2 linked regions of the Caldimonas brevitalea genome follow. The protein of the gene in region 2 interacts with the protein of the main gene of each other region in a pairwise test. Links are inferred from orthologs where the notes say so. Each region holds a gene or a part of one and is shown on either strand. Other genes may lie near its edges.

Region 1 (6,723 bases), 790 kb from region 2 along the record:
ACCGGCACCATGTCCGACACGCCCAAGTCATTCGAACCGAAAGCCATCGAAGCCAAGTGGGGCCCCGAATGGGAACGCCGCGGCCTCTACGCCCCGACGCTGGACGAAACCAAGCCGTCGTTCTGCGTCCAGCTGCCGCCGCCCAACGTGACCGGCACGCTGCACATGGGCCATGCGTTCAACCAGACCATCATGGACTCGTTGACGCGCTACCACCGCATGCGCGGCTACAACACGCTGTGGGTGCCGGGCACCGACCACGCCGGCATCGCGACCCAGATCGTCGTCGAACGCCAGTTGCAGGCGGCCGGCCAGTCGCGCCACGACCTCGGGCGTGAGAACTTCGTCCGCAAGGTCTGGGACTGGAAGCAGCAATCGGGCTCCACCATCACGCAGCAGATGCGCCGCATGGGCGACTCGGTGTCCTGGGAGCACGAGTACTTCACGATGGACGACAAGCTGTCCAAGGTCGTGACCGAAACCTTTGTCCGGCTGTACGAAGAAGGCCTGATCTACCGCGGCAAGCGGCTGGTCAACTGGGACCCGGTGCTGAAGTCGGCGGTGTCCGACCTGGAAGTCGTCAGCGAGGAAGAAGACGGCTCGCTGTGGCACATCCGCTACCCGCTGGCCGACGGCTCCGGTGAGCTGACCGTGGCCACGACACGCCCCGAGACCATGCTCGGCGACGTCGCGCTGATGGTGCACCCCGAAGACGAGCGTTACCAGGCGCTGGTGGGCCACCAGGTCACGCTGCCCCTGTGCGACCGCACCATCCCGGTGATTGCCGACGCTTATGTCGACCGCGCGTTCGGCACCGGCGTCGTGAAGGTCACGCCGGCGCACGATTACAACGACTACGCTGTCGGGCAGCGGCATGCCCTGCCCGTCATCGGCGTGCTGACGCTCGACGCCAAGATCAACGACAACGCCCCGCCCGCCTACCGCGGCCTCGACCGTTTCGAGGCGCGCAAGAAGGTGGTGGCCGACCTGGAAGCGCAGGGTTTCCTGGTCGAGGTCAAGAAGCACAAGCTGATGGTGCCGCGCTGCGAGCGCACCGGCCAGATCATCGAGCCGATGCTGACCGACCAGTGGTTCGTCGCGATGAGCAAGCCCGACGCGAGCGGCAAGTCGATCGCCGAAAAAGCCGTCGAGGTGGTGCAGGACGGCCGCGTGCGTTTTGTGCCCGAGCAGTGGGTCAACACTTACAACCAGTGGATGAACAACATCCAGGACTGGTGCATCTCGCGCCAGCTCTGGTGGGGCCACCAGATCCCCGCCTGGTACGGCAGTGGCGGCGAGCTGTTCGTCGCCCGCAACGAGGACGAGGCCCGCGCAAAAGCGAAGGCGGCGGGCTACGAGGGTGAACTTCGGCGCGACGAAGACGTGCTCGACACCTGGTACTCGTCGGCCCTGGTGCCGTTCTCGTCGCTCGGCTGGCCCAACGAGACCAAGGAACTCGATTTGTTCCTGCCCTCCAGCGTGCTCGTCACCGGCTTCGACATCATCTTCTTCTGGGTCGCCCGGATGATCATGATGACGGTGCACTTCACTGGCCGCGTGCCGTTCCGCCACGTCTACATCCACGGCCTGGTGCGCGACGCGCAGGGCAAGAAGATGAGCAAGTCGGAAGGCAACGTGCTCGACCCGGTCGACCTGATCGATGGCATCGAGCTGGCGCCCTTGCTCGAAAAACGCGCCACCGGGCTGCGCCGCCCCGACACCGCGCCCAAGGTACGCGAGGCGACGAAAAAGGAATTCCCTGACGGCATTCCCGGCTACGGTGCCGACGCCCTGCGCTTCACGTTCGCCGCCCTCGCGAGCCTCGGCCGCAACATCAACTTCGACGCCAAGCGCTGCGAGGGCTACCGCAATTTCTGCAACAAGCTCTGGAACGCCACCCGTTTCGTGCTGATGAACTGCGAAGGCCAGGACAACGGGTTGGCCGAACACGGCGCCGACGCCTGCGGCCCCGGCGGTTATCTCGATTTCTCGGCGGCCGACCGCTGGATCACCGGCGAGTTGCAGCGGGTCGAGCACGCGGTGGAACAAGGTTACGCCGACTACCGGCTCGACAACGTCGCCAACGCCCTCTACCAGTTCGTCTGGGACCAGTACTGCGACTGGTACCTGGAAATCGCCAAGGCGCAGATCGCCAACGGCGACGCCGGGCAGCAACGGGCCACGCGCCGCACCCTAATCCGGGTGTTGGAAACCGTGCTGCGGCTGCTGCACCCCATCACGCCCTTCATTACCGAAGAGCTGTGGCAGAAGGTCGCGCCGGTGGCCGGCCGCAAGGCGCCCGACTCGGACGCGTCCATCGTGCTCGCGCCCTACCCCCGCGCCCAGTTGGAGCGCATCGACGCCCAGGCCGACGCCTGGATCGAGCAGCTGAAAGCGGTGGTCGGCGCGTGCCGCAACCTGCGCAGCGAAATGGGTCTGTCGCCGGCCGAACGCGTGCCCCTCTACACCATCGGCGACGCCGACTTCGTGACCCAGGCGGCGCCGTTGTTGAAGGCGCTGGCGAAAGTCAGTGAAGTGAAACGCTTCGACGACGAAGCGGCCTTTGCCGACGCAACGCGCCAGGCACCGGTGGCGGTGCAAGGTGCGACGCGGCTGGCGTTGCACGTTGAGATCGATGTGGCCGCGGAGCGCGAGCGCCTCGGCAAGGAAATCAAGCGTCTCGAAGGCGAAATCGCGAAGGCGCAAGCGAAACTTAGTAACGAAAGTTTTATCGCCCGCGCTCCCGCTAACGTGGTGGAACAGGAAAAAGTCCGGCTGTCCGATTTCACTGTTACTCTCGAAAGAGTGCGTGAACAGATCTCCCGGCTGGCGTGAAGCTTGCAGTATGGTCTGCCACTCGAATATCAGGAGGAAAACCCACATGCACGTCACCAAAGCAGTCTTTCCGGTCGCCGGCCTCGGCACCCGCTTTTTGCCCGCCACCAAAGCGCAGCCCAAAGAAATGCTGCCGGTGGTCGATAAACCGCTGATTCAATACGCCGTCGAAGAAGCGTATTCCGCCGGCATCCGGGAAATGATCTTCGTCACCGGCCGCACCAAGCGCCCGATCGAAGACCACTTCGACATGGCCTACGAGCTCGAAACCGAACTCGAAGCCGCCGGCAAGCGCGAGTTGCTGAACATCGTGCAGTCGATCAAACCCGACGACATGGAATGCGTGTTCGTGCGGCAACCCAAGATGCTGGGCCTGGGCCACGCGGTGCTGTGCGCCGAGCGCCTGGTCAACGGCCATCCGTTCGCCGTGCTGCTCGCGGACGACCTGATGGTCGGCAAACCGCCGATCATGAGGCAGATGGTCGACCAGTTCGCCGACTGGAAAGCCACCATCATCGCCGTCCAGGAAGTGCCGCCCGAACAGACGCGTCGCTACGGCATCGTCGACGGCACCCCCGTCAACGACCGTCTGATGGACATTCAGCAGATCGTCGAAAAGCCGGCCCCCGAAGCCGCGCCGTCGCGCCTGGGCGTGGCCGGTCGCTACATCCTCACGTCGGGCATCTTCGATGAGATCCGCCGCCAGCCCAAGGGCGTCGGCGGTGAAATCCAGCTCACCGACGGCATCGCCGGCCTGCTGCGTCGCGAAAAGGTGTTTGCCTATCGTTATGACGGCGTGCGCTACGACTGCGGCAGCAAGGAAGGTTTCCTGCAAGCGTCGGTCGAACTGGCACTCGCCCACCCGCAGCTTGGCGCGGGCTTCCGCGAGTATCTGCAGGGTCTCGAACTCTGAAAATGCAAAGGCCCCGGCCGAAACCGGGGCCTGCGCCCCGCTGCCCGGCGGGGTAAGCGCTATCCAGGTGCGCTGGTCACGACGACCGGGCCGGGACCCTGCGGCGCATCACGCGTCGGCCGCCGGCTTCATCGGCTCCCGGGCTTTTTCTCCCCTTGCGTACGTCAGCGGCGCCGCAGCACGTGCACGAACTCTTTGTCGAGCGTTTGCTGCTCGACCAGTTCGTTGCCTGTCTGCTTGGCGAAGGCCTGGAAGTCGCGCAGCGAACCCGGGTCCGTTGCCACCACCTTCAGCAGTTCTCCGCTGTGCATCTCGGCCAGTGCCTTCTTCGCCTTGAGGATGGGCAGAGGGCAGTTGAGCCCGCGGGTGTCGAGTTCTTTGTGAGCGTCCATGGCAATTCCTTCAGGGACGCTGATTTTAGTGGCAGCGCACACCGCAGGAGGCCTCCCCTTCAGCCGGACGGCGCCCGATCGCTGCGGGGATGGCATCCATCCGCACGGTTCCCCGCGTTCTTTGCCTCAGCAAGGGGCGCGGTCGGCCTGGCACAGCGGGAATCGATTCAAAAAACAAAGTCGCCGGCAACCCTGCGCTCACGCCCGTCAACGCCGCGGCAGTTCGACGTACTGCGGCTCATGGCCGCGACGCCGCAGCCACTGCGCCAGGATTTCGCCAGTGCCGGCGCGCCAGCATTTGACATCCTGCGGTGCCAGCAGCTTGTATTCGGCCAGTTCGGGCGACAGCACGATCTCGCCGTGGCAGACCGCGTGGTAGGCGATGATGACCTGGTTCATCTGCTGAAAATCGCAAACGCCCTCCAAGTGCAACGCCGAGACCTGCAATGAAGTCTCCTCGGCGATTTCACGCTTGATGCCTTCCTCGGGCGTCTCGCCAGCCTCCATGAAGCCGGTGACCAGCGCGAACATGCGCCCCGGCCAGGCCGCGTTGCGCGCCAGCAGCAAGCGGCCTTCGCGGTCCGACAGCTCGATGATGGCGGCCAGCACCGGCGTCGGGTTGTTCCAGTGGGTGTAGTGGCAGGCCGGGCAGCGCAGGCGGTCCCGCTCGCCGTCGTGCACGCTGTGCAACTCGGTAGCGCAACGTGGGCAGAATCTGAAGTCGTTCATGGACACGCATCCCCTCACTCGATCAGCGGTGGATCCTACCCGAGCCCCCGAAGCGTCCCTGTCGCCTACGCGCACCGCCTCCTCGCGGCAGGTCAGCAGCAACCAGGCCGGGCCTCACCCACGGCTCGCGCAGGTGGTCGACCGCCACCTGAACACGCGCTTTCAGCGACCTGTCGCGCCCTACAACCATGCCGCCTTCGAGCAGCTGTGCAGGCACTGGGACGGCCGCTCGCCGCTGGTGCTGGACAGCGCCTGCGGCACCGGTGAGAGCAGCGCTGCACTCGCCGCGCGCCACCCGGAAGCGCTGGTGATCGGCGTCGACCAGTCGGCGCAACGGCTGGCGCGCGGCCAGCGCAAACTCGACGCGACGGCAGCGCCCCGCAACCTCCTGCTGCTGCGGGCCGACGCGACCGACCTGTGGGCCCTGATGGCGGCGCACGGCCTGCGGCTGGCGCGGCACTACCTGCTCTACCCCAACCCCTGGCCCAAGGCCGAGCATTTGCAGCGACGCTGGCACGGCCACCCGCGCCTGCCCGACCTGCTGGCGCTCGGTGGAGCGCTGGAACTGCGCAGCAACTGGGCGCTGTACGCCGAGGAGTTTGCGTGGGCGTTGCGGCGGGCCGGCTGGCAGGCCGAGGTCGAGCCGGTGCCCCCCGAGGGGCCGGCCCTGACGCCGTTCGAACTCAAGTACCGCGCCTCGGGCCACGTGCTGTGGCGCGTGCGCGCGGCGCCTCAGGCCGGGAACACGCCGGTCGAGAGATAACGGTCGCCGCGGTCGCAAACGACAAACACGATCGTCGCGTTCTCGACCCGCTGCGCCACCTGCAGCGCGGCCCAGCAAGCGCCGGCTGCGGAGATGCCGGCAAACACGCCTTCCTCGCAGGCCAGCCGGCGCGCCATGTCCTCGGCGTCGGCCTGCGACACGTACACCAACTCGTCGACCCGGCTCGGCTCGTAGATCTTGGGCAGGTACTCCTGCGGCCACTTGCGGATGCCGGGGATGCGCGAACCTTCGCTCGGTTGCGCACCGATGATGCGCACCTCCGGGTTCTGCTCCTTCAGGAAACGCGACACGCCGGTGATGGTGCCGGTGGTGCCCATCGCACTGATGAAATGGGTGATGCGGCCCTGCGTCTCGTCCCAGATCTCCGGGCCGGTGGTCTCGTAGTGGATGCGCGGGTTGTCGGCATTGGCGAACTGGTCGAGCACCCGCCCCTTGCCGTCGCGCTGCATCTGCTCGGCCAGGTCACGCGCGTACTCCATGCCACCGGCCTTGGGCGTCAGCATCAACTCGGCGCCGAAGGCCTTCATCGTCTGGGCCCGCTCGATGCTGAGGTCCTCCGGCATGATCAGCAGCATCCGGTAGCCCCGAACGGCCGCTGCCATTGCCAGCGCGATGCCGGTGTTGCCCGAGGTCGCCTCGATCAGCGTGTCGCCCGGGCGGATGTCGCCGCGCTCCTCGGCACGCCGGATCATGCTGATCGCGGCCCGGTCTTTCACCGAGCCCGCCGGGTTGTTGCCTTCGAGCTTGCCCAGGATGACGTTGCCGCGCCGCGCCTGCTCCACGCCGGGCAGGCGCTGCAGCTGGATCAACGGGGTGCGGCCGATGGTGTCTTCGATGGTTTTGTACTGGGGCATGAGCGTTCTCCTGCCCACATTGTCTCAGGCTTGCGTCAGGCCCGCGGCGCTGTGACATAATCGCCGGCTACATCACCGCGGCATCGCCCGGGGTGGTTCAAGACCGACGCAGCGCACGCTGCGTCACCGCCTGCCCAGGTGGCGAAATAGGTAGACGCAAGGGACTCAAAATCCCTCGCCAGCGATGGCGTGCCGGTTCGAGTCCGGCTCTGGGCA
Region 2 (10,914 bases):
CACCTTGCGCGGCGAACTTGTCCGGGTGCACCTCGCCCTGCAGCGACTTCCAGCGGCTGTCGAGCGTGTCGCGCGCCAGGCCGAACTGCCGTGGCATGGCAAACAACTCGAAATCATCGACATCCAGCTTCATCGGAATCGCCATCTACGCCGGGGCATGGCGCGCTTCGCACGACCGTTCTAGCGCGGCTCGAACCGGAGCCTGCGCGGCGAGCCGAGACGCCGCGCACCGGAGCACACACTCGACCGCATCAGATACGGAACGACTCGCCGCAGCCGCAGCGGTCTTTTTCGTTCGGGTTGTTGAAACGGAAACCTTCGTTCAAACCTTCACGAACGAAATCCAGCTGGGTACCCTCGAGATAGGGCAGGCTCTTGGGATCGATCAGCACCTTCACGCCATGTCCTTCGAACACATGGTCTTCAGGGGCCACGTCGTCGGCATACTCGAGCTTGTAGGCCATGCCGGAGCAGCCGGTGGTCTTGACCCCCAGGCGCACCCCAACCCCCCGCCCGCGTTTGGCGAGGTAGCGCGTCACGTGCCGCGCTGCGGCTTCGGTCAATGTCACAGCCATCGCTCCACCCATCTCAATGCGTCTTTTTGGCCTTGTAGTCCTCGACGGCGGCCTTGATCGCGTCTTCGGCCAGGATCGAGCAATGGATCTTGACCGGCGGCAGCGCCAGTTCCTCGGCGATGTGCGTGTTCTTGATCGTCACCGCCTCGTCCAGCGTCTTGCCCTTGACCCATTCGGTCACCAGCGAGCTGGAGGCGATGGCCGAGCCACAGCCGTAGGTCTTGAAGCGTGCGTCTTCGATCACCCCGGTTTTCGGGTTGACCTTGATCTGCAGCTTCATCACGTCGCCGCACGCCGGCGCGCCGACCATGCCGGTGCCCACCGTGTCGTCGCCTTTTTCAAATGAACCCACATTGCGGGGGTTCTCGTAGTGGTCGATTACCTTGTCGCTATAAGCCATGTCAATCTCCTACTGCTCGGATCAGTGCGCGGTCCATTGGATCGTGCTCAGATCCACGCCGTCCTTGTACATCTCCCACAGGGGAGACAACTCGCGCAGCTTGGCCACGCGGTCCTTCAAGATCGACACCGCGTAGTCGATTTCCTCGGTGGTCGTGAAACGACCGATGGTCATGCGCAGGGACGAGTGCGCGAGTTCGTCGCTGCGGCCGAGCGCCCGCAGCACATAGCTGGGTTCGAGGCTCGCCGACGTGCAGGCCGAGCCCGACGAGACGGCAATGCCCTTGACGCCCATGATCAAGGACTCGCCCTCGACGAAATTGAACGAGATGTTGAGGTTGTGCGGCACCCGGCGCTCGATGTCGCCATTGATGAACACCTGCTCGATGTCTTTCAGGCCGTTCAACAGACGCTGATGCAGCGCGCGGATGCGCTCACCCTCGCTGGCCATCTCTTCCTTGGCGATGCGAAAGGCCTCGCCCATGCCGACGATCTGATGCGTCGGCAAGGTGCCCGAGCGCATCCCGCGCTCGTGCCCGCCGCCATGCATTTGCGCTTCCAGGCGCACACGGGGCTTGCGGCGCACGTACAGCGCGCCGATGCCCTTGGGCCCGTAGGTCTTGTGTGATGCGAGGCTCATCAGGTCGATCGGCAACTTGCTCATGTCGATCTGCACCTTGCCGGTCGCCTGCGCCGCGTCGACATGGAAGATGATGCCGCGCTCGCGGCACAAGGCGCCCAGGGCCGGGATGTCCTGGATCACGCCGATCTCGTTGTTGACGAACATCACCGACGCGAGAATCGTGTCGGGACGCAGTGCCGCCTTGAACTTGTCCAGATCGAGCAGGCCGTTCTCCTGCACGTCGAGGTAGGTGACCTCGAAACCCTGACGCTCCAGCTCACGGCAGGTGTCGAGCACGGCCTTGTGCTCGGTCTTCACCGTCACCAGGTGCTTGCCCTTGGACTTGTAGAAGTGCGCCGCACCTTTCAGCGCGAGGTTGTTGGACTCGGTGGCCCCGGACGTCCAGACGATCTCGCGCGGGTCAGCGCCGATCAGATCTGCCACCTGGCCGCGCGCCTTCTCGACCGCCTCTTCGGCCTCCCAGCCCCACGCATGGCTGCGCGAGGCCGGGTTGCCAAAGTGCTCGCGCAACCACGGGATCATCGCGTCGACGACGCGCGGATCCACGGGCGTGGTGGCGCCGTAGTCCAGGTAGATCGGGAAATGCGGGGTCATGTCCATGATGCTTGCATCGGGAGCCCTCCGGCTCCGGCTGGCTGGAAAGGAACAAAAAGGAAGAACGTTTACTTCGAGAACGCGTTGCCCAGAGCGAACACGGAATTGGGCGCGTTGACCTTGATCGGCTTGACCACCGGCTGACTGGAAATGGCCCGCTTGACCGGTTGCTCCTCGATCGAAATGCCGCGGGCGATCTGGTCTTCGACCAACTTGCGCAGCGTGATCGAATCGAGGTACTCGATCATCTTGGCGTTCAGGCTGGCCCACAGGTCGTGGGTCATGCAGCGCCCCTGGTCGCTCATGCAGTTCTCTTTGCCGCCGCAGCCGGTCGCATCGATCGGCTCGTCGACCGCGACAATGATGTCGGCCACCGTGATTTCCTCGGCCTTGCGCCCGAGCGAATAACCGCCGCCCGGGCCCCGGGTGCTTTCGACCAGCTCGTGACGACGCAGCTTGCCGAACAGTTGTTCGAGATACGACAGCGAGATCTGCTGACGCTGGCTGATCGCAGCCAGCGCCACCGGACCCTGATGCTCGCGCAACGCGAGATCGATCATGGCAGTGACGGCAAAACGACCTTTGGTGGTGAGACGCATGGCAAGCTCCTTAAGCGTTCAGCTAGCTCTGCTGAAAGTGTTAAACCCAAAACAGCTTGTGGTCCGGGCAAACCCTCGGTTGTTTCCCGACTGATTTACTCGAATTCTACCTTAAGCCTAGTTTTTTAGTCAAGTTTTCCCGGTGGACTTCCTGCTGCTGGAGCCCCTGCTTGACCAGGTGCTCCAACAGGCCGGCGCAGGCGTCCTCGAGGTGATCGAGAACGGCTTCAAAACCTGCCGGCGGGCCGTAATAGGGGTCTGGGACGATCTCCAGGGTGTGATGGCGGGCGAACTCCATCAGACGGCGCAGCTTGTGGCGATACGCCGGCGGACAGAGGGCCTGCAAAGCCGCCAGGTTTTCCCGGTCCATCGCGAGCAGGAGATCGAAACGTGCAAAGTCTTCGGGAACGACTTGCCGGGCACGCAAGTCGCACAACTCGTAGCCCCGGCGCCGGGCGTGATCCTGGGCACGGGGATCGGGCGGTTCTCCGATGTGGTAGTGGTGGGTACCCGCAGAGTCGATCAGCAAGCGCGATGCCAGACCTGCACGCTCCGCAAGCCCCCGAAAAACGCCTTCGGCGCTCGGCGACCTGCAGATGTTGCCCATGCAAATGAACAAAATGCGGGCGAAAGGCTGCAAGGCAAGAGGCGGCATTCCGGGAGTCTAGGGCCTTGTGGGCCGCACCGACACAGGGGAGCGGCAGAAGTTGCCGCCGACTCTCCCTGTTGCTCGCGCCCGCGCCGGGCCAGCGCGGTCTTCGCGGCGCGCATTGCGCACCGTCTGCGTCTCGCCGCCGCCCCAATGCAGGCGCTCCAAGCCCCGCCGCCCGATCACCCGCGTCTCCGAAGTGGCAGTCGGCCATTTGGTGCGCCGGCATAATCCCCGCCTTTCGAGGCCTCACTGCACCATGTCCATCACCGGCGACCATCGGCTCTTGAAGCGGCTCAACCGTATGGCCGTGGTGCGTCGGGTGCGGCAGGCGCCGGGCAGCTCACGCGCAGACCTGGCGAATGCGACAGGTCTGACGAAATCGACCATCAGCTTGCTCACGCAGGAACTGATCGACGAAGGCTGGCTGGTCGAGCTTGAAATCGAGTCGCCCGGCCTGCAGGCGCGCAGCACCGGGCGTCCGCCCACACCGCTGACGCTCGACGAGCACCGGCTGGCCTTCATCGGCGTCGACATCGGCCTCGGTTCGGCGACGGTGGTGGCGACCAACCTGGTCGGCAAGGTCCTGACGGAGCACACCGCGCGGCTCGACACCACGGCCCCCGAGCAGGTCTGTCGCGAGGTAGCGACCTTGATCGAGGCGCGCCTGGCCAGCGAGGCATTGCGCCAACGCACCACGGTGGGGATCGGCATCGGTGTGCCGGGCGCCGTCGACGAACGCACCGGGGTGCTGCGTTTTGCCCCCAACATCGGCTGGAAGGACGTTGCGTTGCGCGACCTGTTGCGCGCGGCGCTCGCGGCGGGCCCTGCGGCCGGCCTGCCCCTCTACCTGCAGAACGACGCCGACGTGGCCGCGCTGGGCGAGTTCGAGTTCGGCGACCCCCAGGTGTTGGAACCGCTGGTGTTCCTCGGCCTCGGGACAGGCGTGGGTGCGGGCATCGTCGTGAACGACCGATTGCTCACCGGCTGGGGTGGCTTCGCCGGCGAAGTGGGCCACACGGTGCTGGACGCCGCGGGCCCGTTGTGCAGTTGCGGCCGGCGCGGCTGCGCCGAGGCCTTCATCGGGCTCGCGGCCGTGACGCAGGCCGTGCTCGGCACCGACCAGCTGCCGCGCACGCGCGATCCTTCGGCGCTGCTACAAAGTCTGCCGCCGGCCGCCTTCGACGCCGATCGGGCCCACCGCGACCCCGCCTTGCGTGCCGCGCTGGACCGCGCCGGCCAGCACCTGGGGCTGTTGATGCAGAACCTGTGGGCCGCCTTCGATCCGGCGGTCATTGTGCTGGGTGGGCCGACCTGCGAACTGGGGGACAGCTTGCTCGGCCCGGCGCGCGAACGGCTCGAGCGTTATGCGCAGGAAGCCGGCCTGCAGCCGCCGACGGTCCGGCAGGCCCGCTTCGGCCGTCTCGCCCACGCCGTGGGCGCCGCCGCTGCCGTGATCCACTACCAGGTGCGCCCGCTCTCGGACGCCGCGATGCGCGGCAGTGCCGTGGCCGAACCGGCCTGAGGCCGGCCGCACCGCCTGAAAGGGCTCGCACCGCACCGCGCAGCACAGGCTGCCCAACCAGCGCTGCCGACCGCCACCAGCGTCAACCGATCGGAACGATCTTGTCGTCGCCGGCGGCGCCGAAGGCCTGCTCCTTCAGCAGAGCCAATTGGTCGCGCACCCGCGCCGCCTTCTCGAACTCCAGGTTGCGGGCGTGTTCGAGCATCTGCTTCTCGAGCTGCTTGATGCGCTTGCCCAGGTCTTTCTCCGACAAGGCCTCGACCTTGGCCGCTTCTTCCGCCGCCTTCAGGCCCTGGCGGGATTCCTGCGCGGAGAACACGCCGTCGATCAATTCCTTGACGTGTTTGGTGACCGTGCGCGGTGTGATGCCCTGCGCCTGGTTGTGCTCGAGCTGCTTGGCACGTCGGCGCTCGGTCTCGCCAATGGCGCGCCGCATCGAGTCGGTCATTTTGTCGGCGTACAGGATGGCTTTGCCGTTGACGTTGCGCGCGGCGCGCCCGATGGTCTGGATCAACGAGCGTTCGGCGCGCAGGAAACCTTCCTTGTCGGCATCGAGGATGGCCACCAGCGACACCTCCGGGATGTCCAGCCCCTCGCGCAGCAGGTTGATGCCCACCAGCACATCGAAGGTGCCCAGGCGCAGGTCGCGCAGGATCTCGACCCGTTCGACGGTGTCGACGTCCGAGTGCAGGTAGCGCACCTTCACGCCGTTGTCGGACAGGTAGTCGGTCAGCTGCTCGGCCATGCGCTTGGTAAGCGTGGTGATCAGCACCCGCTCGTTGACCTCGACCCGCTCGCGGATCTCCTGCAGCACGTCGTCGACCTGGTGCGTCGCGGGCCGCACCTCGACCACCGGGTCAACCAGGCCGGTCGGCCGCACCACCTGCTCCACCACCTGGCCGGCGGTACGCTTTTCATAGTCGGCCGGGGTCGCCGTGACGAACATCACCTGCCGCATCTTGCGTTCGAACTCCTCGAACTTCAGCGGCCGGTTGTCGAGGGCACTCGGCAGCCTGAAGCCATACTCCACCAGCGTCGTCTTGCGGGCCCGGTCGCCGTTGTACATGCCGCCGAGCTGGCCGATCAACACATGGCTCTCGTCGAGGAACATCAGCGCGTCGGGCGGCAGATAGTCCACCAATGTCGACGGCGGCTCGCCCGGCTTCGAGCCCGACACATGCCGGGTGTAGTTCTCGATGCCCTTGCAATGGCCGATTTCCTGCAGCATCTCGAGGTCGAAACGGGTGCGCTGTTCGAGGCGTTGCGCTTCGACCAGCTTGCCGGCCTTGACCAGTTCGTCGAGCCGGGTACGCAACTCCTCCTTGATGCCTTCGATGGCCGACAGCACCCGCTCGCGTGGCGTGACGTAATGGCTGCTCGGATAGACCGTGAAGCGCGGGATCTTCTGCCGCACGCGGCCGGTGAGCGGGTCGAACAGCTGCAGCGACTCGATCTCGTCGTCGAACAGCTCGATGCGGATGGCCAGCTCGGAGTGCTCGGCCGGGAACACGTCGATCGTGTCGCCGCGCACCCGGAACGTGCCGCGCGCGAAATCGATCTCGTTGCGCTTGTATTGCATGCGGATCAGCTGGGCGATCACGTCGCGCTGACCCACCTTGTCGCCCACCCGCATCGTCATCACCATCTGGTGGTAGTCGCTCGGGTTGCCGATGCCGTAGATGGCGGAGACCGTGGCGACGATCACCACGTCGCGGCGCTCCAGCAGGCTCTTGGTGGCCGACAGCCGCATCTGCTCGATGTGTTCGTTGATCGAGCTGTCCTTCTCGATGTAGAGGTCGCGCTGCGGGACGTAGGCTTCCGGCTGGTAGTAGTCGTAGTAGCTGACGAAATACTCGACGGCGTTGCGCGGGAAGAACTCGCGGAACTCGCTGTAGAGCTGCGCAGCCAGGGTCTTGTTGGGCGCGAACACGATCGCCGGGCGGCCCAGCCGCGCGATGACGTTGGCCATCGTGAAGGTCTTGCCGGACCCGGTGACGCCCAGCAGCGTCTGGTAGCTCAGGCCGTCCTGCACACCTTCGACCAGCTTGTCGATGGCGACCGGCTGGTCGCCCGCCGGGGGGTACGGCTGGTAAAGCTGGAAGGGCGAACCGGGGAAGTGCACGAACTTGTTGTCGTCCAGCACGGAAACTTCGGTCGGAGTGTCAGCCATGGGATACGGGCAGCGGCCTAAAATGGAGGTTGTTCCTCGCCGTCGGGCGCAGGGGTGCGGTGATCTTAGGCCAAGCCCCTCGCCTGCTCACTTCACTGATTAGGAAAGACCTCATGGCAACGCTCTTTGCCGCTGTCGAAATGGCCCCCCGTGACCCGATCCTCGGGCTCAACGAGCAGTTCAACGCCGACCCGAACCCCAACAAAGTGAACCTCGGTGTGGGCGTGTACTACGACGACAACGGCAAGCTGCCCCTGTTGAAGTGCGTCGCGGCGGCCGAAAAGCAGATGCTCGAAGCGCCCAAGGCGCGCGGCTACCTCCCGATCGACGGCATCGCCGCCTACGACCGTGCAGTGCAGACGCTGGTGTTCGGCGCCGACAGCGCGGCCGTCAAGGACGGCCGCATCGCGACCGTGCAAGGCATCGGCGGCACTGGCGGCCTCAAGATCGGCGCCGACTTCCTGAAGAAGCTGAACCCGAACGCCCAGGTGTTGATCAGCGACCCGAGCTGGGAAAACCACCGCGCGCTGTTCGAGAGCGCCGGTTTCACGGTCGGCACCTACGCCTACTACGACGCGGCCAAGCGCGGCATCAACTTCGACGGCCTGCTGACGTCGCTCAATGCGGCCGCCGCCGGCACGGTGGTGGTGCTGCACGCGTGCTGCCACAACCCGACCGGCTACGACCTGAGCGCCGAGCAGTGGAAGCAGGTGGTCGAGTTGCTGAAAGCCCGATCGCTGGTGCCCTTCCTCGACATGGCCTACCAGGGCTTCGGCGAGGGCATCGCCGAAGACGGCGCGGTGATCGGCCTGTTCCTTGCCTCCGGGCTCGACTTTTTCGTCTCGACCTCGTTCTCCAAGAGCTTCTCGCTCTATGGCGAGCGGGTCGGCGCGCTGAGTGTGGTGGCGCAAAGCAAGGACGACGCCGACCGCGTGCTGAGCCAGCTCAAGCGCGTGATCCGCACCAACTATTCCAACCCGCCGACCCATGGCGCCCAGGTGGTCGCGACGGTGCTGACGACCCCGGAACTGCGCCAGCTGTGGGAGCAGGAGCTGGCCGAGATGCGCGTGCGCATCAAGCAGATGCGCGGCCAGTTGGTCGAGAAGCTGCGCAGCGCCGGCGTCAAGCAGGACATGAGCTTCGTGACCACGCAGAAGGGCATGTTCAGTTATTCAGGTCTGTCCAAAGAACAGATGCAACGTTTGCGCAGCGAATTCGGCGTTTATGGCGTCGACTCCGGCCGCATCTGCGTGGCAGCACTGAACAGCAAGAACATCGACTACGTCACCGCCTGCATCGCAAAAGTCTGCTGATGTCGTCAGCTGTGTGACAAAAAACAGGGGCTTCGGCCCCTGTTTTTTTGGGCAATATGCCCAGATCTGCAAGGTTTTCCGCCGATCTTAGGGGTTTCCTCCGGGCCCACGCTCCGCACACATCTGATTACCGAACTTAGAATGGTGCAGCGCAGCATGCGGACGTGATCGCGCATGGTACTTGCACCACACGCCGCGTAGCCCCGATTTCCGGTGGCGTTCGAATGAACAGAAAGGGCCCCGATGCTGTACCAACTGTATGAAACCCAACGCGCCTTGCTCAGCCCCTTCGCGGAGTTCGCAAGCGCGTCGTCCAAGCTTTACAGCCATCCCCTGTCGCCGTTCACGCACACCCCGGGTGCTGACCGGGTGGCTGCCGGTTTCGATCTCATGCACCGGTTGTCGAAGGAGTATGAAAAGCCTCAGTTCGGCATCACCACGGTGAAGGTCGGCGACCTCGACATCGCGGTGCAAGAGCAGGTGGCGGTCGACAAGCCGTTCTGCCAGCTGCGCCGTTTCAAGCGCTTCACCGACGACGCCGGGCTGTTGACCCGGATGAAGTCGCAACCCACCGTGCTGGTGGTGGCGCCGCTGTCGGGCCACCACGCCACCCTGCTGCGCGACACCGTGAAGGCACTGCTGCGCGACCACAAGGTCTACGTGACCGACTGGGTCGACGCCCGCATGGTCCCGCTCGACGCCGGCCCCTTCCACCTCGACGACTATGTCGAATACGTGCAGGACTTCATCCGCCACATCGGGCCGCACGTGCATGTCATCTCGGTGTGCCAGCCCACCGTCCCGGTATTTGCGGCGATCTCGCTGATGGCCAGCCGTGGCGAGCAAACGCCGCGGACGATGACGATGATGGGCGGGCCGATCGACGCGCGCAAGAGCCCCACGGCGGTGAACAACCTGGCGATGAACAAGAGCTACGAGTGGTTCGAGAACAACGTCATCTACCGTGTGCCGCCGAACTACCCCGGCGCGGGCCGCCGTGTCTACCCCGGCTTCTTGCAGCACACCGGTTTCGTTGCGATGAACCCGGACCGCCACCTCAGCTCGCACTACGACTACTTCCTCGACCTGGTGCGCGGTGACGACGAGAGCGTGGAGGCGCACCGGCGCTTCTACGACGAGTACAACGCGGTGCTGGACATGCCGGCCGAGTACTACCTCGACACCATCAAGACGGTGTTCCAGGACTTCGCGCTTGTCAACGGCACCTGGAAGGTGCGCGGCGAGCTGGTGCGTCCGCAAGACATCAAGACCACCGCCTTGCTGACCATCGAGGGTGAACTCGACGACATCTCGGGCGCCGGGCAGACCCGGGTCGCGCACGAGCTGTGCACGGGCATCCCAAAGGGCGAGCAGCCGCACTACACTGTCGAAGGCGCCGGTCACTACGGCATCTTCTCGGGCAAGCGCTGGCGCGAGAAGGTCTATCCGATGGTGTCCCGGTTCATCGCCCAGCACGAAACCGCCACCGCCGACGCCCGCGCCCTGGCGACGACCTGAGCCGGTCCCAGCCGAGGTTGCCGGTCGGGTGCCGGCAGCCTTTGCTCACCTGGGGCGGTTTTACCCGCCTGCCCTGCTGTTCCATGCTCCCACCCATCGTCACCGCCGAAGCCCTCGACGCCGTGCTGCCGCAAACGCAGTGCACGCGCTGCGGCTACCCCGATTGCCGCGCCTATGCCGAGGCCATGGCTGCCGGCGACGCGGACATCAACCAGTGCCCGCCGGGCGGCGCGGAAGGCGTGAGCCGACTGGCCGAACTCACCGGGCGGGCCCCGCTGCCGCTCGACCCCGCGCGGGGTGCCGAGGGGGAGCGACAGTTGGCGGTCATCGATGAAGACTGGTGTATCGGCTGCACGCTGTGCATCAAGGCCTGCCCGGTCGACTGCATCGTCGGCGCGCCCAAGCAGATGCACAGCGTGGTGGCGAGCCAGTGCACCGGATGCGAGTTGTGTGTGCCGGCCTGCCCGGTCGATTGCATTTCGCTGGTGTCGGTGACCCCCGGGCGCACTGGCTGGCAGGCCTGGAGCCCGCTTCTCGCTTCTCAAGCGCGGGAGCGCTACGCGTTCCGGGGCGAGCGGATCGCCCGCGAGAAGCTCGAGAACGAGGCCCGGCTGGCCGCCAAGGCGCAACACAAGCTCGAGCATCTCGAAGCCGAGACCCGACTCACCGACCCGCAGCAGATCGACCGCAAGCGCGCGCTGATCGAGGCCGCCTTGCAGCGCGCCCGCGAACGCCGCAGCGGCAGCGGCTGAGCCGGCGGCAGTGCCGCTACACTGCGCCGCCATGCGCGCATCCGACATCGAGCCCTTCTTCGCCACACTGAAAGCGGCCAACCCGGAACCGAACACCGAGCTGGAATACACCAGCGTGTTCGAATTGCTGACCGCTGTGCTGCTGTCGGCGCAGGCCACCGATGTGGGTGTCAACAA

Evidence for each region.
Region 1: the proteins of AAW51_RS16130 (region 2) and AAW51_RS19295 interact in binary tests that used the Escherichia coli proteins (3 or more experiments, as listed by UniProt). The link is inferred for Caldimonas brevitalea from one-to-one orthologs.

What each region holds. Positions count from the first base shown.
Region 1 is NZ_CP011371.1:4,596,393-4,603,115, forward strand. Bases 2,527-5,226 are described here. They hold AAW51_RS19295 (sulfurtransferase TusA family protein), read right to left. Parts: upstream 4,141-5,226; coding sequence 3,913-4,140; downstream 2,527-3,912. Other genes in these bases: AAW51_RS19285 (valine--tRNA ligase), read left to right, coding at 2,527-2,835; galU (UTP--glucose-1-phosphate uridylyltransferase GalU), read left to right, coding at 2,882-3,748; AAW51_RS19300 (NUDIX domain-containing protein), read right to left, coding at 4,348-4,869; trmB (tRNA (guanine(46)-N(7))-methyltransferase TrmB), read left to right, coding at 4,898-5,226. Outside these bases: more of AAW51_RS19285, read left to right, coding at 10-2,526; more of trmB, read left to right, coding at 5,227-5,632; cysteine synthase CysM, read right to left, coding at 5,602-6,507. UniProt on the Escherichia coli protein: Sulfur carrier protein involved in sulfur trafficking in the cell. Part of a sulfur-relay system required for 2-thiolation during synthesis of 2-thiouridine of the modified wobble base 5-methylaminomethyl-2-thiouridine (mnm(5)s(2)U) in tRNA.
Region 2 is NZ_CP011371.1:3,811,932-3,822,845, forward strand. Bases 108-3,038 are described here. They hold AAW51_RS16130 (IscS subfamily cysteine desulfurase), read right to left. Parts: upstream 2,218-3,038; coding sequence 997-2,217; downstream 108-996. Other genes in these bases: hscB (Fe-S protein assembly co-chaperone HscB), read right to left, coding at 108-133; iscA (iron-sulfur cluster assembly protein IscA), read right to left, coding at 252-575; iscU (Fe-S cluster assembly scaffold IscU), read right to left, coding at 589-975; iscR (Fe-S cluster assembly transcriptional regulator IscR), read right to left, coding at 2,280-2,810; AAW51_RS16140 (low molecular weight protein-tyrosine-phosphatase), read right to left, coding at 2,917-3,038. Outside these bases: more of hscB, read right to left, coding at 1-107; more of AAW51_RS16140, read right to left, coding at 3,039-3,465; AAW51_RS16145 (ROK family protein), read left to right, coding at 3,719-4,984; excinuclease ABC subunit UvrB, read right to left, coding at 5,067-7,154; AAW51_RS16155 (amino acid aminotransferase), read left to right, coding at 7,268-8,467; AAW51_RS16160 (polyhydroxyalkanoate depolymerase), read left to right, coding at 8,711-9,985; electron transport complex subunit RsxB, read left to right, coding at 10,069-10,737; nth (endonuclease III), read left to right, coding at 10,769-10,914. UniProt on the Escherichia coli protein: Master enzyme that delivers sulfur to a number of partners involved in Fe-S cluster assembly, tRNA modification or cofactor biosynthesis. Catalyzes the removal of elemental sulfur from cysteine to produce alanine.